3 regions of the Pseudoalteromonas sp. Ps84H-4 genome follow, and region 3 is predicted to be linked to each of the others. Evidence: predicted binding sites of a transcription regulator. Region 3 holds the regulator's gene; each other region holds the start of a gene.
What was found. The regulator sigma-54, encoded in region 3, starts transcription at its own class of promoters, with help from an activator protein. The targets are predictions, from matches to a motif close to GTTGGCACGNNNNTNGNNT.
Positions count from the first base shown of each region.

Region 1: a site for sigma-54 is predicted at 6,295-6,313, ahead of NH454_RS01840 (FlgO family outer membrane protein). Genes of this name have one in related genera too.
Region 2: a site for sigma-54 is predicted at 3,262-3,280, ahead of NH454_RS09310 (DUF1328 family protein). Genes of this name have one in related genera too.

Region 1 is NZ_JAMXSK010000001.1:386,580-394,729, forward strand. Features, by position in the region: gene nhaD (sodium:proton antiporter NhaD) at 1-786, shown strand, start outside; gene NH454_RS01810 (zinc-binding dehydrogenase) at 1,067-2,131, shown strand; gene NH454_RS01815 (HipA domain-containing protein) at 2,204-3,553, opposite strand; gene NH454_RS01820 (helix-turn-helix transcriptional regulator) at 3,501-3,863, opposite strand; tRNA gene NH454_RS01825 (tRNA-Arg) at 4,087-4,161, opposite strand; gene NH454_RS01830 (FlgO family outer membrane protein) at 4,323-4,976, opposite strand; gene NH454_RS01835 (FlgO family outer membrane protein) at 4,980-5,654, opposite strand; gene NH454_RS01840 (FlgO family outer membrane protein) at 5,669-6,262, opposite strand; gene NH454_RS01845 (SPOR domain-containing protein) at 6,644-6,979, opposite strand; gene NH454_RS01850 (SPOR domain-containing protein) at 7,118-7,510, opposite strand; gene galU (UTP--glucose-1-phosphate uridylyltransferase GalU) at 8,059-8,150, opposite strand, start outside.
Region 2 is NZ_JAMXSK010000008.1:66,157-74,306, forward strand. Features, by position in the region: gene NH454_RS09285 (aspartate kinase) at 1-235, shown strand, start outside; gene csrA (carbon storage regulator CsrA) at 329-520, shown strand; gene NH454_RS09295 (YcxB family protein) at 547-1,014, opposite strand; gene NH454_RS09300 (hypothetical protein) at 1,139-2,062, shown strand; gene NH454_RS09305 (hypothetical protein) at 2,799-2,990, opposite strand; gene NH454_RS09310 (DUF1328 family protein) at 3,042-3,215, opposite strand; gene NH454_RS09315 (OadG family transporter subunit) at 3,748-3,996, shown strand; gene oadA (sodium-extruding oxaloacetate decarboxylase subunit alpha) at 4,012-5,784, shown strand; gene NH454_RS09325 (sodium ion-translocating decarboxylase subunit beta) at 5,795-6,925, shown strand; gene NH454_RS09330 (hypothetical protein) at 7,041-7,217, shown strand; gene NH454_RS09335 (peptidoglycan DD-metalloendopeptidase family protein) at 7,381-8,150, opposite strand, start outside.
Region 3 is NZ_JAMXSK010000019.1:84,894-93,043, forward strand. Features, by position in the region: gene NH454_RS16275 (YgiQ family radical SAM protein) at 1-862, shown strand, start outside; gene mgtE (magnesium transporter) at 898-2,256, opposite strand; gene NH454_RS16285 (HPr family phosphocarrier protein) at 2,468-2,740, opposite strand; gene rapZ (RNase adapter RapZ) at 2,752-3,597, opposite strand; gene ptsN (PTS IIA-like nitrogen regulatory protein PtsN) at 3,598-4,050, opposite strand; gene hpf (ribosome hibernation promoting factor) at 4,054-4,341, opposite strand; gene NH454_RS16305 (RNA polymerase factor sigma-54) at 4,368-5,864, opposite strand; gene lptB (LPS export ABC transporter ATP-binding protein) at 5,982-6,707, opposite strand; gene lptA (lipopolysaccharide transport periplasmic protein LptA) at 6,704-7,225, opposite strand; gene lptC (LPS export ABC transporter periplasmic protein LptC) at 7,215-7,769, opposite strand; gene kdsC (3-deoxy-manno-octulosonate-8-phosphatase KdsC) at 7,766-8,150, opposite strand, start outside.

The DNA of each region.
Region 1 (8,150 bases), on a different contig from region 3:
TTTGTATTGTTTTTACCTGCACTTGTAAGCTATATCATTCCAGCGGCGGTAATGTCTTTATTCATCAATAATAAACACCCTGATACTGTCGACGAAGATATTGAATTAAAACGCGGTGCGCTACGAATCTTATGCCTGTTTTTATTAACAATTTTAACCGCCGTAGTACTAAAAACAGCCTTTGGCTTACCTCCTGTTGTAGGCATGATGATGGGTTTAGGTTACTTACAATTTTTTGGTTACTTTTTACGAGTCACCCTGCCCGGCTCGCTTGCCAGAAAACGCGCGATGGCAGAGCGTGAAGGAGATAAAGAGCGCTTGTCTCGCCTAGGTAACGTTGTTCCTTTTGATGTATTTAGCCGGGTATCACGCGCTGAGTGGGATACATTATTGTTCTTCTACGGTATTGTTATTTGCGTCGGTGGTTTAGGGTTTATAGGCTATTTAGCACTGCTTTCTGATTTACTTTATACGAATTGGTCAGCAACTGGCGCAAATATTATATTAGGCTTGATGTCAGCGGTAGTAGATAACATTCCTGTGATGTTTGCTGTTCTTCAAATGATGCCAGAGATGTCTCATGGTCAATGGCTTTTGATCACCCTAACAGCTGGGATTGGCGGTAGTTTACTATCGATAGGTTCAGCCGCGGGTGTTGCACTAATGGGCCAAGCACGAGGGATTTACACATTTAATAGCCACTTAAAATGGTCGCCTGTCATTTTACTGGGTTACTTTGCTGGTGTATTTACACATTTATACCTCAATACTGCCTATTTCGGCTAAGCCTTAAAAATGTCAAAGTTAAAACCCTGATGGTTAATTTAGGGTTTTAACTTCAATTCTATCGACAATTAAAGGCTTACTCGTTTCAAATTCGTACCAAGAAACTAATAAATACTCATGATCTTTTTGTTTTAAAAAATCATAAATGAAGAATTTATAAACAGCATTGTCGCAATTTGTTGTATTTTTGGCGTAAAAAGTCAAGATATCACCAGTCACTTTACTTTAGTCTAGAGATCGAAACGAAGAAACTTCTTCGTGATTGATCGAGGACACACAAATGACCCAAATGAACTCTGTTGCCATGCAAAATGGTAAACTGCATGTAAAACAAATTGATATTCCAACACCAGGACCAGGCCAAGTACTCGTAAAAAGCCTTGCTTGCGGTATTTGCGGTTCAGATATTCATATCACCCGCCATACCAGTGATGTATTTGATATCTATAAAAACTTGGGCATCATGGCAAACGATGCAGGTGATGACCAAGAAGTATTACTAGGTCACGAGTATGCGGCAGAAATCGTCAGCTACGGCCCAAATACCAAAGGCGAACTTGCTAAAGGCACCCGTGTAACCTCAGTGCCAATCTTACTCTCTGCCGGCGGTGCTGGCGTAGGTGTAACCCCAGGGCTATATGGTGCCTATTCTGAATACTTTATCGTTGATGAAGCTTTGTTATTACCTATTCCTGATGCAGTACCATCAGAAGCTGCAGCCATTACAGAACCCCTTGCTGTTGGCTTGCATGCGGTAAACCGCGCACAAATGAGTAATGACGACATAGCAATCGTGGTTGGTTGTGGCCCAATTGGCCTTGCCGCAATTGCAGCACTTAGATTGCAAGGTGTTAAACATATTATTGCCTCAGACCCACAAGAGAGTAAAAAACACGTCGCTCTTGAGTTTGGTGCGACTGAATATGTCAACCCGACCCTAGATGATGAAGTAGCCAAAGCAGCAGCCCTTGCAGACAATAATAAAGTGGTTATTTTTGAATGTGCTGGTGTAAGCCGCTTATTAAACGACTACATTTTACGGGCGCCAGCAAAAGCAAAAATCGTTGTAACAGGTGTACATACCGCGCCACTAAACGTTAACTTTGCCTATGCCACAGTGAAAGAGTTAGACCTTATTTTCTCTTATTACTACCAGCCAGAAGAGTTTGCACAATCACTTGAGAACATCGCGTCAGGCAAGATCGCATGGCAAAAAATGCGTACTGGTAAAGTCGGCATAGACGGCGTACAAGGTGCGTTTGACACCTTATTTAAACCAAATGACCATATCAAAATCATCATTGAACCATGGCGCACAGGTGAGCTTGAAAAAGTAACGGGTTAATTTAGTTTAAAAACGAGCAATAACCCTGCAATTTAGAAATTAACAATCAAACGTTAATTTCTAAGCTATAAACTATAGTTCGATATCAGGGATTACAGTTGCCTGTTCAAGAAAGTGCTCACAACGTGCATTAACTATATCAAAGTAATGCTTTAAATATGACACTTGTGATTTTGAAGGGCTATCAACAAACGATATTGCCTGTTGTAAATTATTTTTAATACTTGTCGCTATTTTAGTTAGATGGCTTTGTAGTAACTTTTTTGAAATTCCATTTTCATCTGCAAAGTCAACTAACTGATAGGCATTAATTGCATCAGGGTCAAACTCATCTCCTATACTCATAGCTAGATCCTGTTCAAACTCTGGATACATTTTAACGTTTACTAAATCATAAAATGGCGCAGAGATTAGACCTGATTTTTGCACAAAAAAGCTAAAGTTTTTGCCATGTGCATCTGAGTTGTAGATACAAAGATTAAATAACGCCCACTTTAAAATTTCAATTTTTGCCGCTATTGGGTTTTCGCAGAGTTTAGATAGCGCAAACAATTTTTCAAAGCTTGCACCATCACGAATGTGACGAACATCTCGCTGCTTACCTAAATTTCTTTCGTACTTTTTATCAACCCCTAAATTACAAGCTTGGCATGCATCAATCATATGCCTGCGCTTTACATTTTCAGGGCTAAACAATTTTCTATCGAATCTTTCTACAAGTAATGCAGGGTGGTGATCAAAATATTTAAGTTCAACATCTGCAACACTTAGCCCAGCCAGTTTTGCAAGTTTCATTGTTACAAATTCATTTATAACAAGATGTTGCTGATTATTCTTTTCAAACTTAATAATATGGGTAGAACAAAGGTCTCCTTCACCAAAACCTAACTTGCCATCAACTGACAATACATTTAATTTTGATTGAACACCTGCTACTGACAATCTTGGTTTGCCGTCCCAGACTTCCAAATGCCAAAATTGAGGATCAGATAACTTTTTGATCAGTTCAGCATCACTAATAGCGATAAAGTTACTTTTTACTTTATCGTTTAAAGCACCTTCAGGTAAAAACATCATAGCCCCAGAGGTATCTTTACCAATTCCACCGATCTGAGCAAATACATTCGTCCGTGATACCCCTAAGTAATCTATTAAATAATCTAGACCCTTATTTTCGGGTAGTAAGTTTTGTAAAAAACGTCTGATATTGACAGAAGGTATGTCATGTCCAAAAGGTAAATGAGGAGATATTGGAAAGCCCTCATCCACCCACTCTTGTTGATAACTCAATGATAAATTATCGCTTTCTCTAGAAAGATGTAATTTACCAACCAGCTTTTGGCTATAAATTATATCGAGCGTATATCTATCAGACCCAGACGTCATTCTCATCCTCCAGCGGTGAGTTAGCTGTGCTATCACTTTGCCATGGCTCAATTGATATCTTTACGCCTAATGCCGAGACAACTTTCATTAACGAGGCTACTTTTACATCAGCACTACCTTGTTCAATATTTATGTATGTCTGCTTTGATATACCCGAAAGTAATGCAGCGTCAGTTTGCGTGATATTGCTTTGTGTTCTCTTCGCTTTAATAACGTCACCAAGCAAAGAAGGTGTGAACGCCCTACTTAAATCTGGAGATTTACTCGCTTTAACTTTCTTTGCCATCACAATCTCAATTTGAACAATGCTTCTATTAAAGTCTAATCTATCAGACTTTAATTTCAACCTACACCATAAAATCAAATAAAGTCTACTTAAAAGGACTTTTACAGTTATAAGACTTAAAAGTCAAAATAAAGTCCAATACAGTAGACTTTATATGTAAATAATTACAATACCTCTATTAAAGTCTGCTTTGATAGACTTTAAAAATTTTCAGTATTACTTTGGTCATTAATAATTACATTTATGGTGAAATTATTGGGGGTGATATTCAAAAAGTGAGATTTGGTAGCCCCTACAGGAATCGAACCTGTAACTGCCCCTTAGGAGGGGGCCGTTATATCCATTTAACTAAGAGGCCACTCAAAAGCTGAGGTAAAGCTTGTAGCTTGTAGCTTGTAGCTTGTAGCTTGTAGCTTGTAGCTTGTAGCTTGTAGCTAAAATTATAACGGGCTAAGGCTTTTTGAATCAAGCATTTGTACCAATCGGTAAGGTACTTTACCGATTGGTATTAATAAGCTGCTAATTTAGTTTGGCTGTTGCGAATTGAATCGACTCATTTTTGAGTACAAAGTACGGGATCACTTTTTGCGCGCTAGCAACAACGAGTTTGGAATTTAAATTCACTACTCGGGCATTTACTTCTACACCATTGGTTCGATAGATTAGTGTGCCTGCTAACACATGGCTAGCGATACGGCGCTCTGCAAGTTCTTCAACGTCACGCGACATGACAAAATCACCGCGGGCGGTTACGTTAATCACATCCATCGCTTTAAAATCAACAACCCCATAACCAAACTTTTGTAGTTGATACATCATAGACTCGGCGATTTGATTGCCAAGTTGCGAGCTGCTTTTTAAGCTTGTATCAAGATCGACAAACGTCGTTATTGCAATACCTAACTCACTTTCTTGCTGCATGGTATCAACTAATTCAAGTGCCATTTGCTCAACATAATTAACCAGCGTTTTGTGATGCTGATATGGCACAAATAAGCGGTGATTTTCGTTAGTTTGTTGCGACTCTTTTTGCTCGAGCTCTTGCAACATAGCAACATAATCAGCTTGTGATGATGTGGTGTTAGCCGTGTTTTGATTTGCCTCACCTTGCTCAGCAAGTAATTGGCAACCTGACAGCGCTAATAATATGAATGCTAATAAAATACCTTTCATACCTTACTCACTTGCTTGTTTTAGCATTATTCCGTCGCTACGATTGGTGCTATCTAAGGCATCGACCACAGATTGCGGAATAAACCCTTGTGCAGATCCCACCACGGCTTTACTTGCCAAACCAACGATACGAGCATTCACCAGTACCCCGCTTTGATGGTTAACTAGGGTGCCGGCTAGCACATAATTAAAGTTTTGGTCTTGGTTAAGCTCTAAATAATCTCGGCTAAATACATAATCACCACTAGGCGTTACACGCATATAATCGGTCGTTTTGAAATCGACAACAGGTACACCAAAGGTATGCAGTTCGTGAATAAAACTTTCAGCGAGCTGGTTACCTAGTAACGTGGTTGAGTTGTAGTCAGCATCAAGATACACAAAGCTTGAAACAGCAATGGGAGTTTTATCGTTCACATATTGCAAGTTTTCAACTAAGTCTTGCATGATGCCACGTACATAATGATTGATATTTTTACGAGTTGGCGCTGCGGTAAAGCTACTGTTGTTTAACACGGCTTGATTAGTTTGAAATACGCTGTCGTTACTATGCGGTGCAGCCACTTCTCGTTGAGCCATTAGCTGTGGTTCATCGTGCTGTTCAGGTGTATCACTAGCAAGCATCGAAGAGCAACCAAATCCCATAGGCAAACACATACTTAAAATTAAACGTTTCATTAATTGAATTCCTCTTAATATTCGCTTCGATACAACTGACCATTACGCTGCTGTACTTTTTCAGCTCCCCACATAACGTTTATCGGGATCTCTGTACTTGCCGCAGATACAACACGCTGATCTTTTGTATTGACGAGTCGAGCATTCACTATATAGGCATGTTGTTGCCGGGTAAGTGTGCCGGTAATAACAAAGTCAATATTCTGACGTTGGCGTAAGGTTTTTATATCGCGACTAAGTACACTATCGGCCGTTGGCTGCAAATTTAAAGTATTTTCTAGTCGATATTCGATAGTATGAAAGCCTAGCTGGGTAAATTGCGTAAGTAAGCTCTCTTGAATTTGCTGACTCAAGCCACTGCCTTGGTCTTGCGCCAACTTAGTACCCAAGCCATCTGCCATGTAAAAGCTCGTAACAGCAATGCGCGCATTACCTTTGTAAGGGCCTTGAATACGACTTAACTGACTACTTAAATCAGTAACATATTGATGCACTGTATAAGGAGCCATCGGTGATTTTGGCGTTTCTCTAGGGGGCGTTTTTTGTTGCTCTTCGGTTAAGCTACAACCCACTAACACTAAAAAAACGAAATAAACTAACAGACGCATATTTGCCATCCTCTTTCAACATGACAAATACAAAGCAATAATTATGCCTAACTATTACTATTGGCGAGATTTACTTTGATAGTCTAAAAACGAGAAACTCTGATACCAATTTGGTTTTTTAGCTGTTCCTGGCAGTTGCTCCTGCATTGCCCTACCCTCTGCATCCATACAATCGTAGATAAGTAATTTTTAACGCAGCTAGCTTCAGGCTTATCCCCATGGGTGGTTTCTGTATTTCGGGTTGGTATTTATCTAAGCGAATAAGCCTTTTAATGATAAGTCTGCTTACTGTTTATAATCGCTACTCAGGCCGAGTATGCGAGGCTGTTAATTATGAAGAGCAAAGTAGCTGCGATTATTATTTAATACAAAAAGCAATAGCTAAAGCATCTCGCCAACAAATGTTGCAGTTACACATGACTGACCCATTTTTTTAGCAATCTCACAAAAAGCGCTGGCCTGGCTGTAGTTTTTAAATGGTCCTGCACGCAGCGCATACAAAGTGACTCCCTTTTGATCACGCTGTTTAAAGCGAAAACTAAGCCCTTGTAAAGCATTAGGATAATCATGTTTTAGCTTCAATACTTGATGACTCACTTTATTCACTGACAAATATAGCCCCAGCTGCACACCTGCAGCTTGATTATTGTCAGTAGCAAGCTCAGGTTGCACTTGCTGCTTAGTGTAAACAGGCTCATCTTGCTCTTGCGTCATCATACACGCTGCCAAAGTTGATAAACTTAAGATAATGAACAAATGCCTAAGAAGAGTAAAAAAAATCATGTAATCGTCAACTCTAAAAAATAGGCATAAATTCTAGCAAACAAAATGCCAACCCAGTTAAAAAGAATTACATTAAAAGTAAACGCGATTATCCGTGTACTTGCTTACGAAGCAATCGATCCCTTGACGTTTTATGGCTTCGCAGTCTGCTTGTGCGTTTTTAAAATACTTGTAACCACCATATTTAAGACGATAAAACGTGTGTTGCTCAACAGTAGCGGTTTCAATATTTAAAATAGGCTCACCTTGAAAAATATTGGGAGCACGCTTGGTCATTTTTTTAACAGAATAAGCGAGTAATGGCTTTGATTGAACCGATGCAAGCTGCACAGCAAAGGCATATTCATGTTTAAACGGTTGCTCAATTAACGTGCTATTCAATGAACCAGCAGGAACTGTTTCAAGCGCTGCGTGTTGGTTAACGAAAGAGGGAGAGCTATCTACTTTTATAATATTTTGACTCAACAATTGCACAAGGTGCAATAAGGGCCATTGTTTAGGGGAAAGAAAAGAGGTTGTCGTATTATTGCAACCTGACACAGTCAAACACGCCACTAGGCATATACTGTAACGTAAAGGCTTCACACAACATTTCATAATCAGAGTTCTTAAACATACCATAAAAAATTTCTTCTCATTCAAGAAGACTCGCTGTTAGCACTTACCTGTACACCAAGGCGAATAAGATCATTTTAGGTATCAAATAAAAATACTAACACATTGTTTTTTATTTAGCGTTTCAAAAAGCGGCCATGAAAAAACATCCACTTCAAGTCTACGTCCTAAAATGGCAAATAATGCAATGAGCTAGGTTTCAACACTTGAGTAGAATAAATTATCAACCAATATGCAATGAAACATTTTAATTACATTCAATCATAACAATGTGTTAGGACAAAGGTATATCAGAAAAGTCATTATTTGCATAATGAACAAAAAATTAGGAAGGTAAATAAACATAAAAAAAGTGCCGTATAGGCACTTTTTATATTATTTTTAATTAGATAGCTTAACTATTTAACAAGCGATTTAATAAAGTCGCTTAATTCATCTTTAAATTCTTCTCTGCGAAGCGCAAATTCAACAATTGCTTTTAAGTAGCCAA
Region 2 (8,150 bases), on a different contig from region 3:
TGGCGCAGATTCTATTAAAGGAATAAACAATGTTGCTAAGGTGTCAGCAGTAGGAGTGGGGATGAAGTCACACTCTGGAGTAGCAAGTTTATTTTTTAATGCGCTTGCCGAAGAAAACATCAAAGTCATTTTGGTGTCGACATCTGAAATTAAGATTTCAGTTCTAATAGACGAAAAATATTTAGAGCTGGCAGTACGTGCGCTGCACAAAGTTTTTTTAACTGAAAATGAATAAGATTTAGAGTTTTTACTTACTTTTAAGTCTAGATTTCATTAGAATGTTTTTGACGCGGAATCTTTTAATTTTTTGGAATATGGGAGCAAGAGAATGCTAATACTAACTCGTAGAGTAGGTGAAACCCTTATGATCGGTGACGAAGTTACAGTTACTGTTCTTGGTGTTAAAGGAAATCAAGTTCGCATTGGTGTTAATGCGCCTAAAGATGTATCAGTACATCGTGAAGAAATCTACATGCGCATCCAAGCAGAGAAATCTAACCCAAATCCGGGCAACGTTTAATCAGCGAAAGATATTTTAAGAGCCACTCATTGAGTGGCTCTTTTATTTAGTTCTGCAATAATCTCTTCATTTAGCGCTTTTTTAGACAGGTATTGCATACCTCGACTAGCTTTCAAAATATAGCCTCGCTCAGTCTCAATTATGTCTGTGATTTGTTGCCATGTTAGTTGATAGTGTTTATAGGGATTTTCGGCTTTAACACCTTCATCATCAAACACGATAGTTACTTCACTACCTGAAGCACGACTCATCATTTGTCTGGCCACCCACCATGGACGTTTATAATAAAACGATAAGCACTCCACTACGGCAAGCATTATCATAAAACTACCTAAATAATGGTTTTCTAACTGGTAAAAGGCTAGTAGGCCTAATGTTATGAGCAATGCTAACAGAGGATATTTAGGTTTAGCCTGAGATGAGTAGGGTAAAGACTCATCAAAGCACTCGTAGTAATACGGTTTATCTAATGTGTAAGTTGTAGTTAATGTCATTCGTGGGCTCACTTAATTTGCTGGCGGCAGTTTAACATTGATAGAAAAAATCTGCCGCAGTTGGTTTTCATTTAGTTGTCATTGTGAGAGCTTAAGGTATGTGTATTTTAAAGGTGTAAGCTGTATGTTTGTTAGTTCAATGTCATTAGCACTTGCAATGACTACAAATACTTTTTTGGTTATGGGCGATATGCCATACACCCCGATAGATGAAATTAATCTCGCAGAAGGCGGAAAAATTGCCAAGGCAATCGCAGCGACACCTCATGAATTTTTGATGCACTTGGGCGATATGAAATCTGGCTCACTTGCATGCACGAATAAGCTTTTGCAAACTAACAAGGCGTTACTAACATCGTTGACCGAAAAACCTTTTATTTATACCCCAGGTGATAATGAATGGACCGATTGCGACCGAGAAAAGCTATCTGTGCGTTTTGATGAGCTTGAGCGGCTAAGTTTTATAAAAGGCTTAATGTTCGACGATGCCTATACACAAAAAGCAAAGCGGCTACAGGGTTATGCGACACAAAACGAGATGCCAGAAAATGCCCGATGGCAATTTAATGGCATTGAGTTTCGTACCTTGCATATACCGGGCACCTTTAATGGTCGCTCGCAAATCTTAAAAAGTGATAAAAACGTAGCACTGGATGCCGCCGATATGCGTGATAAATACAATCTCATTTGGCTAAAGCAAGCACATGTTCATCAGGATGCTAAGGCCTATGTGTTTGGCTTTCAGGCAGATATTTACCACCCAACCAGTAAATCCGCTTGCAGTGAGTCACAGCGCGCCGATTGTGATGCCTTTAAAGTATACCGAGATGCCATCAGCGATTTTGCAAAGCATATCAATAAGCCAGTGCTCGTGATGCATGGTGATACAGGGCCATACTGTACACAACAGTTAGCGAGTAACTTAACGCGCTTAAATGTCCCCGGTGATTTTGCCGTAAGTGATGTCGCAAAAGTGAGTTTTATCGACGGCCAGTGGCATATAGCGAGTGTAACGACAAACGTGCTCCTCACTAAGGAATGTGAGTGATAACGTTGGGTAGAACGGAGACGCACTCAGAGCCATCAGCTTTCAGCCGTCAGCTATCAGATTAAAACCCAACAAGTTAGCGAGTTTGAGGCTCACGTAGGCGTGGAATTTATTTCGCGCGATGTTTCTTAAATCTACGTGTAAGTCGTAGGTCGGGCTTCAGCCCGTCACTATATCAGTGATTAAGCATGTGTCGCCATAAATGACGACCTACGTGACGTAGGTTAGAGCGGAGTGAAACCCACAAGTTAGCGAGTTTCTATGGGAAAGAGTAAAGTTGCTAACTTGAGGCTCGCGTAGGCGTGAAATTTATTTCGCGCGATTTTCTCAAATAATGCAGCTTTAAGTCGGGCTTTAGCCCGTTATGTATGAGTGATAAAACATGTGTCGCCATAAATGACGACCTACGTGACGTAGGTTAGAGCGGAGTGAAACCCAACAAGTTAGCGAGTTTCTATGGGAAAGAGTAAAGTTGCTAACTTGAGGCTCGCGTAGGCGTGAAATTTATTTCGCGCGATTTTCTCAATTAATGCAGCTGTAAGTCGGGCTTTAGCCCGTTATGTATGAGTGATAAAACATGTGTAGCCATAAATGACGACCAATATGACATAGGTTAGAACGGAGTGAAACCCAACAAGTTAGCGAGTTTCTTGACACAAGCAGTAGGCAACCTAAAGTTGCTAACTTGCATACACAAAAAAGCGGCACTAGGCCGCTTTTTTCGTAAGGTGTGATATTAGCAGTTAGTTTCTTCTGCTTTAACACCTTCTTTAACTTCTTCACATGCATCTTCAACTGCATTTTGTGTATCAGTGATTGCTTCATCTATACGCTCACCGGCTTCCTCTGCTGAGTTGTCTTCACAACCCATAATGAATAAACCTGAAAATAGGGCGATAGTAGCGGCTTTTAAAGTTGAATTTTTCATAACTAAATTCCTTGTAAATTAAATATAGGGTTAATTAAATTTTAACTTGCTTTACTTAGGTACGTTGCCTCTAAGAGCACCTGACACTAACGAAATAACAAGCAATACTAAAAAAATGAAAAAGATAATCTTAGCAATGCCTGCTGCGGCTCCAGCAATACCGCCAAAACCTAACACTGCAGCGATTAATGCAATAACTAAAAAAGTAATGGTCCAGCGTAACATAGTGGTCTCCTTGCCTAATTAATTTTTCAAATGGTCGAGTTAATTAAAGCGAGTTTTATGCCAATCATTATTGTCATTATATTTCAGTTGCTTAGCGGTTTTTGTGGGCGGGGCATGGTTATTCTTTTGGTAACTTTTACGATCAAGCGTGTAACTTATTCATAGTGATATTTTTTCATATTAATTAAATTCATTTTATATTTAGTTTTGTCTTTATTGGTAAGACCAATTTCACTCTTTGTCATGAGTTGTTACTGTAACACCTTGTTAAGCAGGGTTTTTGAACAGAACTTGCTTTTCGTCGGTTTGTTTTAATATAACTGATGGCTATATTCATTATTTTTATCATCTATAACGTAAGGTTAATTGCTGAAATAGTATGGTGTTAATTAGTTGTGCTCTATGTTATTTTGAGTTTAATTGGTTTTACCAATTTACAATAGGCTATACAAATTATTTTTGTTTGTTATTATTGCTGAATAAATATTTAACAAAAATGATTTTTTATTTTTAATCATCGAAGGGGAGTTGTATGGATATTGGTGAATTGCTCACAACTGCAGGCAGCTTAATGGTAACAGGCATGGTTGGCGTGTTTGTTTTTCTGAGCATTTTAATATCTGCGGTTATTTTAATGTCGAAAGTTGTAAGCCGATTCGATGATCCTACAAGTGTAGAGCCAACACGAACAGCAAAAATTCAACCTCAACAGGGTGTGCCTCAGGCACATATTGCCGCGATCAGCGCTGCAATTGCACAATTTCGAAATAAACAAAAATAATGGGGCAGCTTAAACATGGCTAAATTAAAACTTACAGAATTAGTATTGCGTGACGCTCATCAGTCTTTATTGGCCACGCGTATGCGCTTAGACGACATGCTACCCATGGCTGAAAAACTTGATAATGCAGGTTATTGGTCTATTGAATCATGGGGTGGAGCAACCTTTGACTCATGTATCCGTTATTTAGGTGAAGATCCTTGGCAACGTATTCGCGAATTAAAAGCGGCAATGCCAAATACTAAACAGCAAATGCTATTGCGCGGACAAAACCTTTTAGGCTACCGCCATTATGCAGACGATGTTGTCGAAAAGTTTGTAGAGCGAGCCCATAAAAATGGTGTAGATGTGTTCCGAATTTTCGATGCTATGAACGATGTACGTAATCTTGAAACTGCAATTAAAGCAGCGGTTAAAGTAGGCGCACACGCTCAAGGTACTATTTCGTACACCGTAAGCCCAGTACACACACTTGATATGTGGCTTAAACTTGCGAAACAGCTCGAAGAACTAGGCTGTCATTCTATTTGTATTAAAGATATGGCTGGTTTATTGAAGCCATATGATTGTGAGCAGTTAATCAAAGGTTTAAAAGAAACCGTCTCTATTCCTATCGCGATGCAATGTCACGCGACGACAGGATTAAGTACTGCAACTTACCAAAAAGCTATAGATGCAGGTATCGATATGCTTGATACCGCAATTTCATCTATGAGTATGACTTATGGTCATAGCGCCACAGAAACAATCGTGTCGATTGTTGAAGGCACAGAGCGAGATACCGGCCTAGATTTAAACCAACTAGAAGAAATTGCCGCTTACTTCCGTGATGTTCGTAAAAAATATGCTGCTTTTGAAGGTAGCCTAAAAGGTGTTGATGGCCGTATCTTATTAGCACAAGTGCCAGGTGGTATGTTAACTAACATGGAAAACCAGCTTAAAGAGCAAGGTGCTGCCGATAAGCTTGATCAAGTATTACTTGAGATCCCACGTGTTCGTGAAGACTTAGGCTATATTCCACTGGTTACTCCAACGTCTCAAATTGTCGGTACGCAAGCGGTACTTAATGTATTGACTGGTGAGCGCTATAAAACGATTACCAAAGAAACCGCAGGTGTACTTAAAGGTGAGTACGGTGCAACGCCGGCGCCTATGAATAAAGAGCTACAAGAACGTGTTCTAGATGGCGCAGAAGCAATTACTTGTCGTCCTGCAGATAAACTTGAACCTGAACTTGAGAAGCTAGAAGCTGAATTATTAAAAGAAGCTAAAGAGCAAGGTTTAGAGCTTGCTGATGATGTGATTGATGATGTGCTCACCTATGCATTGTTTCCTCAAATTGGTCTTAAGTTTATTAAAAACCGAAATAATCCTGATGCATTTGAAGCTATTCCTACAGGTGAAGTTGCTAAGCCAGAAAGCAAACCAGCTGCTGCAAACTCAGTAAAAGCTGAGCAATACAGCGTTAAAGTTGATGGCAAAGTTTACGATGTCGTTGTAGCACAAGGTGGTGAGCTTAAAGAGGTGACTTTAAAAGACAGTGAGTTAATTCCTCAGTCTGCTTCAGCATCTGCTGGCGAAACTTTAAACGCGCCATTGGCGGGTAATATTTTCAAAGTGAAAGTAAAGCCAGGCCAAACAGTAAACCAAGGTGATGTAGTTATCATTATGGAAGCGATGAAAATGGAAACTGAAATTCGCGCTGCACATACCGGCACGGTTGCTGAAGTTTTAGTTGCCGAAGGTGATTCTGTTGCCACTGGCGATGCATTAATCGCACTGGCGTAGGAGACAGAGAATGGATGGTCTTTTAAATCTCTGGCATGCAACAGGTATCGCTAACTTTACCTTTCCTGCCTTGATCATGATTGCGGTTGGTTGCTTATTGTTATATCTAGCAATTGCTCGTAATTTTGAACCCTTGCTATTGTTACCAATAGGCTTCGGGGCGATCTTAACGAATATTCCTGCTGCAGGCTTATCTGAACCGGGTGGACTGCTTTATTATGTGTATCACATAGGGATTGATTCTGGGGTGTTTCCACTTCTGATCTTCATGGGGGTTGGCGCGCTGACAGACTTTAGTGCCTTGATAGCAAATCCGCGTATGTTGCTGTTAGGTGCAGCTGCGCAGTTTGGTATTTTTGCTACTTTATTTGGTGCAATTCTACTTAACTTTATTCCTGGCTTTGAATTTACGCTACAAGATGCATCGGCAATTGCCATTATTGGTGGTGCGGATGGTCCAACGGCTATTTTCTTAGCATCTAAATTGGCACCAGACTTACTTGGGGCTATTGCAGTAGCGGCTTATTCATATATGGCACTAGTGCCAATTATTCAGCCACCAATTATGCGTGCACTAACAACGCAAGCAGAACGCGAAATTCAAATGCCACAACTTCGTACTGTATCGAAAAAAGAGAAGATTATTTTTCCTTTAATGGTGCTTAGTTTAACTATCTTGTTTTTACCAGCTGCAACACCGCTTGTAGGTATGTTCTGCTTAGGTAACTTGATGCGCGAATCGGGTGTGGTCGATCGTTTAAGTAACAGTGCACAAAATGAAATCATCAATATTACCACGATTTTCTTAGGCTTAGCGGTAGGTTCAAAGCTTGCTGCTGATAAGTTCTTAACTGTAGAAACTATCGGTATTTTGGTGTTAGGTGCATTAGCGTTTGCGATTGGTACAGCTTCAGGGGTGTTTATGGCAAAAGGTCTTAATAAGATCTCTAAATCGCCAATAAACCCATTAGTAGGCGCTGCAGGTGTTTCAGCGGTACCAATGGCAGCACGTGTGGTGAATAAAGTAGGTCTTGAAAGCAATCCGCATAACTTCTTGTTAATGCATGCTATGGGACCAAACGTTGCAGGGGTATTAGGAAGTGCCGTTGCAGCAGGTATTTTGTTAGCGATTGTTGGCTAAGTCGATTTACTTCCAACCGACTGGCGCAGTAATTTTACTGCGCTTTTTTTTGCCTATAGACTAGGGTCACCCTAAAGAAATTGTAGTTAAATGATAGTTGTGTAAGGAAGCCACCATGAATATCTTTATTATCTTACTATGCCTTTTTGTTGCCTTGGTTATTCTAATACCGCTACTTGAAAAGTATCAGTCTAAAATGGGGCTTGATGGTGCGACAAAATACGCAAAGTACATTTGGCCACTGGTGATGATTTCGCTAATTATTCAACTTATTTATGTTTTATTAAGGTGATAATAGCTTCTGTGTTGTGTTTTATTTCAGGCATGAATCGCGCCTGCGCAAGCTCATACTTGCTTTCAATTATTGAAGAGAATAAAGGTCATTAAGGCTGATTTTGTGGCAGGCACTAAAAAGCCGCTTCATCATTGAAGCGGCTTTTTTAATGTTTACTCAATTACTTATTTAACGCTAATTGTAACTCTCGGTTACGTTGTAATTGCGCTAAGAAGTTATCAGCAATCGGTTTAAACTTAGCTAGCTCATCACGCGGTAAAGGCTCTGATTTAGGTAGTTTGACCGTTTTCGGATTACGGTGTACACCGTTTACTAAGAATTCATAGTGTAAGTGTGGGCCAGTTACACGGCCAGTCGCACCAACCGTACCAATTTTTTGACCCTGCTTCACTTTTTGACCTGTTTTTACCAGACGTTTGTTCAAGTGAAGGTATTTAGTTACATATTGAGTGCCGTGGCTAATAAATACGTAGTTACCATTGTATTTGCTGTAACCCGCTTTAATCACTTTACCATTACCCGATGAAACTACCGGTGTACCTGTGCGAGCAGCATAATCAATACCATTATGCGGCTTAACAGTTTTAGTTACAGGGTGTAAACGGCGAGGGTTGAAGCTTGAGCTAATATATTTAAAGTTAACAGGCGCGCGTAAGAAAGCTTTCTTCATACTACGGCCTTCAGGCGTATAGAAGTTACCATCAGTATGGCGAATCGCTGTATAACGTTCACCTTGGTTTATGAATTCTGCTGCAATGATTTTGCCATCACCAATGTATTCACCATCAACATAGTGTGTTTCGTAGATTAGACCGAATTGGTCACCCTTACGAATATCATTTGCAAAGTCGACATCCCAACCAAAAATATCGGCAAAGTTCATTATTTGACGCTCGCTTAAACCAGCGGCAATACCCGATGTCCAGAAGC
Region 3 (8,150 bases):
GAATATGTATAAATTGCGCTGTAAGAGCAAAAAGGCCGAGAGCACGTGCCGACGTTTATCATGTGTTTATCCTGATATCTGTAAGCATATGGACACCGATCACACCCCAACGATTGAGCTTTATAAAAAAGCCCGTGATGTGAAAGGCGTGAAGAAAATCTTGATTGCGTCAGGCGTACGCTATGACTTAGCAGTAGAAGATCCACGCTATGTAAAAGAGCTGGTTACTCATCACGTAGGCGGCTACTTAAAAATTGCCCCTGAGCATACTGAGGATGGCCCATTATCTAAGATGATGAAGCCGGGCATGGGTGCTTACGATAAATTTAAAGAGCTATTTGATAAATACTCAAAAGAAGCCGGTAAAAAACAGTATTTGATCCCGTATTTTATTTCTGCACACCCAGGAACGAAAGACGAAGACATGGTTAACATGGCGCTATGGTTAAAGGCCAATGACTTTAAGCTTGATCAGGTACAAAATTTTTACCCGTCGCCAATGGCCAACGCAACGACAATTTATCATACCGAGATGAACTCGTTACGTAATATTAAAAACAATACTGAACAAGTGCCTGTGCCAAAAGGGGCACGTCAGCGTCGCTTGCATAAAGCTATTTTACGCTATCATGATCCTGCCGGCTGGCCGATGATCCGAGAAGCTCTTAGAAAAATGGGCAAAGCGAATCTAATCGGGAAAGGGCCAAACTGTTTGGTGCCTGAAGAGAGTCGCAACGAGAAAGCGGCAAATAGTAAAGGTGGTAAAGGCCGTGCGGCACTTACACGCCACACTGGTTTTAGCCAGTTTAAAAAGGCCAATACCAAACCTAGAGTAGGTAAAAATAAGCAGCGCGCAAAGTAAAAGATATAAATGGCCCTTAAAGGGCCGTTTTTATATTAGATCAATAACCAGGTTGCAGTGCCTAAAAAGGCAAAAATACCAACAATATCGGTGACGGTTGTCAGTACCACACTGCCTGCTAGGGCTGGGTCAATTTTCATTTTCTTAAGAATTAACGGAATACTCGCACCCGCGATACCAGCGGCAACAAGATTCATAAACATCGCAAACGCTAAGACCGCACCGAGCTTAAAGTCCCATTGCCATAGGGCAACCACACCAGCAATCAATATCGACCAAATAACGCCATTCAGTGCGCCTATCGCCAGTTCCTTAAGTAATAAGAAGCGTTGGTTTGTTTGGTTGATATGGCCAACCGCTATACCACGAATAACCAGTGTTAATGTTTGGCTACCTGCAACACCACCCATTGAAGGTACGATACCATTTAGTACCGCCAAAATAGGCAAGATTGCTAAGGTGTTTTCAAAAAAGCTTGCCACAATTGCTGCTAGCAATGCGGTTAATAAGTTAACTCCCAGCCAAATAGAGCGACGCTGCGAACTTTTGAGTACTGGCGCAAAGGTATCTTCTTCGTCGTCAAGACCAGCAAGGCTTAACATGCTGTGCTCAGCATCTTCACGGATGACGTCAACGATATCATCGATGGTAATACGACCAAGCAAGTGAGCGTTATCATCAACAACAGGGGCTGAAATCCAGTTATGACGCTCGAACAATTGCGCTACATCACTTTCATCCATTGAGATTAGGATTGACTCACACTCTTCATCCATTAAATCACGAACAATTTTATCCGATGAGTTGGTCAGTAATGTGGTTAACGAAAGCGCGCCTAAAAAGCAGTTATGTTTATCAACAACGTATAAGTCATCCGTACCTTCTGGTAGTTCACCACGCAAGCGTAAATAGCGCAGGACTACATCTAAGGTAACATCTGGACGGATTGTTACCGTATCGCTGTTCATCAGGGCACCGGCTGAACGCTCTTGGTACGACAGTGCCTGAGTTGCCCTTTCTCTATCTTGCGAGTCCATTGCACTGACTACGTCTTGATAAACGGTGTCAGGAAGGCTACGAAGAACTTCACCTAAGTCATCGTCGTCCATGTCTTCGGTTGCAGCAGCAATGTGCTCAGGCTCCATCTGAGCAATAATACCTAAACGTACGTCTTCAGAGAGTTCTTCTAAAACATCACCACGCACATCTGGGTCTACCAACTGCCATAGCATGCGACGAATTTTATGGGGAGATGACTCTAATAATAAAGCGGTATCACACGGAGCTGTTTTAGCGAGCATGCCTCGCACCTGAACAAATTGTCCACTATTGAGTGACTTGGTCACTTGTTTAAGTTGTTGTAGTGGGTAGTCTTGTTCAAAGGCTTCTGGCATTGGCGTCCTTACAACTGAAAATAGATTAATAAAGATTCTGCAAATACAGCATAGTTGCTAAGTGGTGTATTTGCAGGATATCTTCACACTGCGATAAAATTATTAAGTGCTTTGTATTTTTAAGGTGTGAACGATATAAAAGTAGGATATTTAAAGAGAATTATAAATACCTGAACTAAGTTTAACTTAAACGGTTAAGCCTTAGCAAACGCTATTCTTGTTCATGAAAGCGTTGTGCAATTAATTCTCCAATTGCGTTCAGTGCAGCCTCTGCATCTGGGCCTTCACATACCACACGCACTTCTTTACCTTGGCTACTTTCAAGTAGCATTAAGGCTAAAACACTATCACCTTCAGCTTCTTTATCGTCTTGATAAAGCATAATTTTAGCATCAAATTGCAAAGCAAGTTGTGCTAAAACAGTGGCTGCTCGTGCGTGCAAGCCAAGCTTATTTTGAATTAAAAACGTGTCTTCTGCGTGCATCTGGCATCCAATTAAATATCTTGCTCGCGATGGCGGATTTTTACGTTCGCATGCGTTTTTGAAAAGCTATCACCAATGGTCTGCGCTAAATATACCGAGCGATGTTGCCCGCCAGTACAGCCAATTGCGATGGTAAGATAGCTGCGATTGTTACGCTCAAGGTGAGGCAACCATGTTTGCACAAATGTTTGAATTTGCCATGTAAATTTTTGCACTATGCTATGACTTGCAAGGTAATCTTTTACTGGTTGATCTAAGCCTGTGAGTGGCTTTAGGTCTGGCTCCCAGTGTGGATTTGGTAAAAAACGTGCATCAAATACGTAATCGGCTTCTTTTGGAATACCATGTTTAAAGCCAAACGACATAAAGGTGATAATCAGCTTTTTATCTTTTTTACCTAAGATCTTTTCACGAATTGATTCAGCTAACTGATGAACACTCAGGTCGGTGGTATCAATCATAAAATCAGCGCGCGTGATCAGTACATCCAGTAATACTCTTTCTTGCTTAATTGCTAAATCGAGTGGCAGCGAGTCAATCGATAGAGGATGTAAGCGTCGCGTTTCAGAAAAGCGTTTGATCAGAGTTTGGTCATCACTGTCTAAATAGAACAGTGTTGGGTTTGCGAAACCTGGCAGGTATTCAAGAATATCATTAAACTCTTGCTGCTCTTTCGGTAAGTTACGCACATCTATGCTGACTGCTATTTTGTCATAGTTGTCTGAAACGCTACGAACAAGCGAAGGTAATAAGTTGACTGGGATATTATCAACACAGTAGTAACCCAAGTCTTCAAGTACACGTAAAGCGACCGATTTACCTGAGCCTGAGCGACCGCTGATGATAATTAATTCCATTTATGCCTCTGCTGATATGACCTGAAACAGTTCGTGGTCTGTTTTAGCGCTACGTAACTGTTTACAAAACTCTTTATCTTTTAGTCTATCAGCAATTGTCGATAAGGTCTTTAGGTGAAGTTGGCTGTCTCCATCTGGTACGATGAGTGCAACGAAAATATCCACAGGTCGGTTATCAATTGCGTCAAAATTGATTGGGGATTCACTCACTATGACAAATGCCTGTGGTTGCTCTGCACCACTCATGCGGCCATGTGGAATAGCAATGCCACGACCAATACCTGTACTGCCTAATTTTTCTCTATTGAGTAAGGCATCAAGGACGTCTTGTTGAGATAAATGAGGAAGCTGCTGGTGAGCCAGCTCGCTGATATATTCAAGGATTCTTTTTTTGCTATTAAAAAGGACCGCAGCTTTGCTGCAGTCCTGGTTAGTAAGTGAACTAAGTTTCATAATTTAGTGTCGAGCTAATTTCTCTTTGTGTTTAATGACTTGACGATCTAGTTTGTCGATTAGCGAGTCAATGGCTGCATACATATCTTGGTGTGCAGTTGAGGCAAAGAGCTCGCCTCCATTTACATGTAAAGTTGCTTCTGCTTTTTGGCTTAATTTTTCTACATCTAGAATGACATGTACATTATTAATGTGGTCAAAATGCCTTTCTAGTTTTGCAAACTTGCTGTTTACATAGTCTCTTAATGAATCAGTGATTTCTACATGACGACCAGTTAAATTTAGTTGCATAAGCATTTTCCTTCTATGTAAAACGTCTAAATCAAACTCTTACGCTGATTAGACGGAGGTATCGCTAGAGACTCTCGATATTTTGCAATTGTGCGTCTAGCTACTTTAATTCCTTGCTCAGCCAATATATCTGCAATTTTACTATCACTCAATGGCTTAGCTGAGTTTTCTGCAGCGATAAGCTTTTTGATCAAAGCGCGAATTGCTGTTGATGAACACTCACCACCGTTTTCTGTGCTGACATGGCTTGAGAAGAAATATTTCAACTCAAAAATCCCGCGAGGGGTGTGCATGTATTTTTGTGTTGTAACACGTGAAATTGTCGATTCATGCATTTCGACCATTTCTGCGACATCGTTCAGCACCATTGGTTTCATGGCTTCTGGGCCATGTTCAAAAAATGCTTGTTGTTGCTGTACGATACAATTGGTCACTTTTAAAAGTGTATCGTTACGGCTCTCTAAGCTTTTAATAAACCATTTAGCTTCTTGTAAATGAGAGCGAATAAACTGGCTATCGCTGCTCGATTTTACTGAGCGTGACATAGCTGCATATTGGCTATTCACTCTAATTTTTGGCATACAATCTGGGTTTAGTTCAACGACCCAACGACCTTTAACTTTTTTAACCGATACATCGGGTATAACGTACTCAGACTCTTCGCGAACTATGCTGTCTGCTGGCTTAGGGTTTAAGCTGTGGATCAGCGTCATTACTTCTTTTAGTTCGCTTTCTTTAAGCTTAGTCTTTTTCATCAAAGTGCGATAGTCGCGACTTGCTAATAATTCAATATGCTCAGATAAAACCATTTTAGTTTCAGCTAAATACGGCGTACTCGCATCGAATTGGCGAAGCTGGATACATAAGCACTCTTGTAAGCTACGGGCACCAATCCCTACTGGATCAAACAACTGTATTCTCTTTAAGACCGCTTCGACTTCATCTAGTTCGATTTCTTCTTCATCATTATTTTGATTAAAACTTTCGACTATGTCTTCGCAGCTAACAGTTAAAATACCTGAGTCATCAATTGCCTCTACGATGGCGACAGCGATCGCTTCATCGGTTGGGCTAAATGGCGTGAGTTGTAATTGCCACATAAGGTATTCATGGAGGGTTTCAGTCGATGCACCCTGATAAATTGACTCATCTTCTGGCATTGGACCTGATGATGTTGATGGGGCAGCACTCATGTACTCATCCCATGTCACATCCATGGCTAAATCGTCACTTACGGTGTCTTTGTTAAGGGCATCGCTGCTTTCTTGTTCGTACTCACTCGGCGCTTCTTCGGCCGATGCACTTAGCTGAGTATCATCAGATTCAGCTTTTTGCTCGTTCTTACCAATGTTTTCATCGTTGTAATCTGCTTCTTCCACTTCAAGCAGAGGGTTACTATCAAGTGCTTCTTGAATTTCTTGCTGGAGATCCAATGTACTAAGCTGCAGCAAGCGAATTGCTTGTTGCAGTTGTGGAGTCATTGTAAGTTGCTGGCCCATGCGCAGCTGTAATGATTGCCTCATGTATCCCTAACAATCCTTTTATGTGTTATCGACACCTGTGCAGTCACAGGTAAATATATATCGATTTATTGTCATTGTTATTTAGTTTAGCAGATGCGCTAGATGGTGGCTTATTGGTTATAGCCTGAATTGCTCACCTAGATACACATCGCGTACGGTTTGGTCAGCTAAAACATGCTCAGGTGTTCCTGATGCAATTAGCTCCCCATGAGAAACAATGTAGGCTTTTTCACAAACATCAAGGGTTTCTCTAACATTATGGTCAGTGATTAATACACCAATACCACGATTTTTTAAGTGTTCAATAATTTTCTTTATATCTAACACTGAAATAGGATCAACACCAGCAAAAGGCTCATCTAACAAGATAAATTTAGGGTTTGCGGCTAATGCCCGAGCAATTTCTACGCGACGACGCTCGCCCCCAGATAAGGCCATACCTTGACTATCACGAATATGCTGAATACTAAATTCATCAAGTAAGTTGTTGAGTGTTTCTTCTCGGCCTTGTTTATTTAAATCTTTACGCGTTTCTAAAATAGCCATTAGGTTTTGATAAACCGTTAACTTTCTAAAAATAGATGACTCTTGTGGTAGGTAACCAATCCCTAAACGTGCACGGCTATGCATTGGCAAAAGTGTAATATCATTATCATCAATGCTGATCTTGCCTTTATCGCTAGGTACTAAGCCAACAATCATATAGAAAGTGGTGGTTTTGCCTGCGCCATTTGGGCCAAGCAAACCAACGATACTGCCCGCTTCAACCTCAAGACCCACATTTTTGACAACTTGGCGGCCTTTATAGCTTTTTGCTAAAAGCTCTGCTTTTAATGTGCTCATGGTTGGCCTTTATCGTCTTGTTTGTTGTCAACAGGCACTAAGATTGTGTGTACACGGTCTGTTGAGTTTTCGTCTTTTTCTGCGCTAATTAGTTGTTGTGCCATATCATAAGTAATACTTTTCGCTGTTACTTTTTGGCCTGCTTGAGTTACTTCGGCTTCGCCATTTAAAGTTAAGAAGCGCTTGGCTACGTCGTAGCGAACTTCTTCTGCACTGGCGCTCATTACCGTGCCATCTGCTTGCTTTTCTTCAAAATAAGCAGGCTTACCTGTGGCGATAATTAACTCAACAGTACCTTCTGTATCACCACCATGGGCTTCAAGACGTTCGGCTGTGATCCGGCGGTTACCATGTATAATTTCGACATTGCCTTCAAATATACCAACGCCATCTTTTAGCTTACCAGTTTGACGATCTGAGCTTATGCTAATTTGTGCGCCTGTCTGCTCGGCAGCTACGCCTGAAAAGGCAATCAATAAGCTTGGGATCAGGAGTAATTTCTTCAGTTTATTGGTCATAGTATATGGTTCGTGTATGGTTAGTTAACTCTACAATCTCGGTTTTTAAATTAGCTTTTAGGCCTTTACCGGTAATTTTTAAATTTGGTCCTGTTAGCGTCACAGGTTGCTTCGAAAACATGGTCATTTGTTCTATATCAACGTTAATGTTTTCAGCTTTAATATCTTCGATCATGCCATTATGGGTTAAGTTTTTAGCAACAACATCGCCTTCAAAAATAAGCTGATCGTTTTCATATAAGGTGGCTTCTTTAGCTTTTACTTGCCAAATTTGCTGGTCGCCATAAAGTGTAAAAATAGGTTGCTCAAAAAAGGTAAACCCAAGCTGCTGATAAAGCTCCATTTTCGCAGCGGCCACTTTATGGCTAATCTTGCCTTGCTCATCATAAGCGGTTTGCTTTAGTGCAACGGCCGTATAATCGGGAGTTGCAATAATCTCGTCTTCACTATTTATTGTGTTTGTTGTTTGGTTAAAGTACGGATACCACAACCACACCATGCAACAAACAAAAACAATACTCAGTAAAATACGGGCTATATTCATGCGCTGGTTCCATCGCTAGTTAACGGCTTACCGTTTTCTAACATCAGTAAATCTGTTAATTCACGTACAGCGCCAAAGCCACCCGGTAGCATGGTCGTATAGTGAGCCAGTTTTTTTATCAATGGGTGCGCATCATTGACTGCTACCGCAAAGCCTACTTTTTCCATTACAGGCAAATCAGGGCCATCGTCACCAATGTACGCTATTTGCTCATCTTCTAGGCCAAGTTTATCTTTTAACTCTTGGTATGCAATCAGCTTTGTTTCTTGGCCTTGATAAATATGCTGTACGGTTAGGCTAGTCATTCGCTGCTGAACTATTTGTGAATGGCGCCCGGTAATAACGGCAACTTCAAAGCCACTATTAATGAGTGCTTTGATG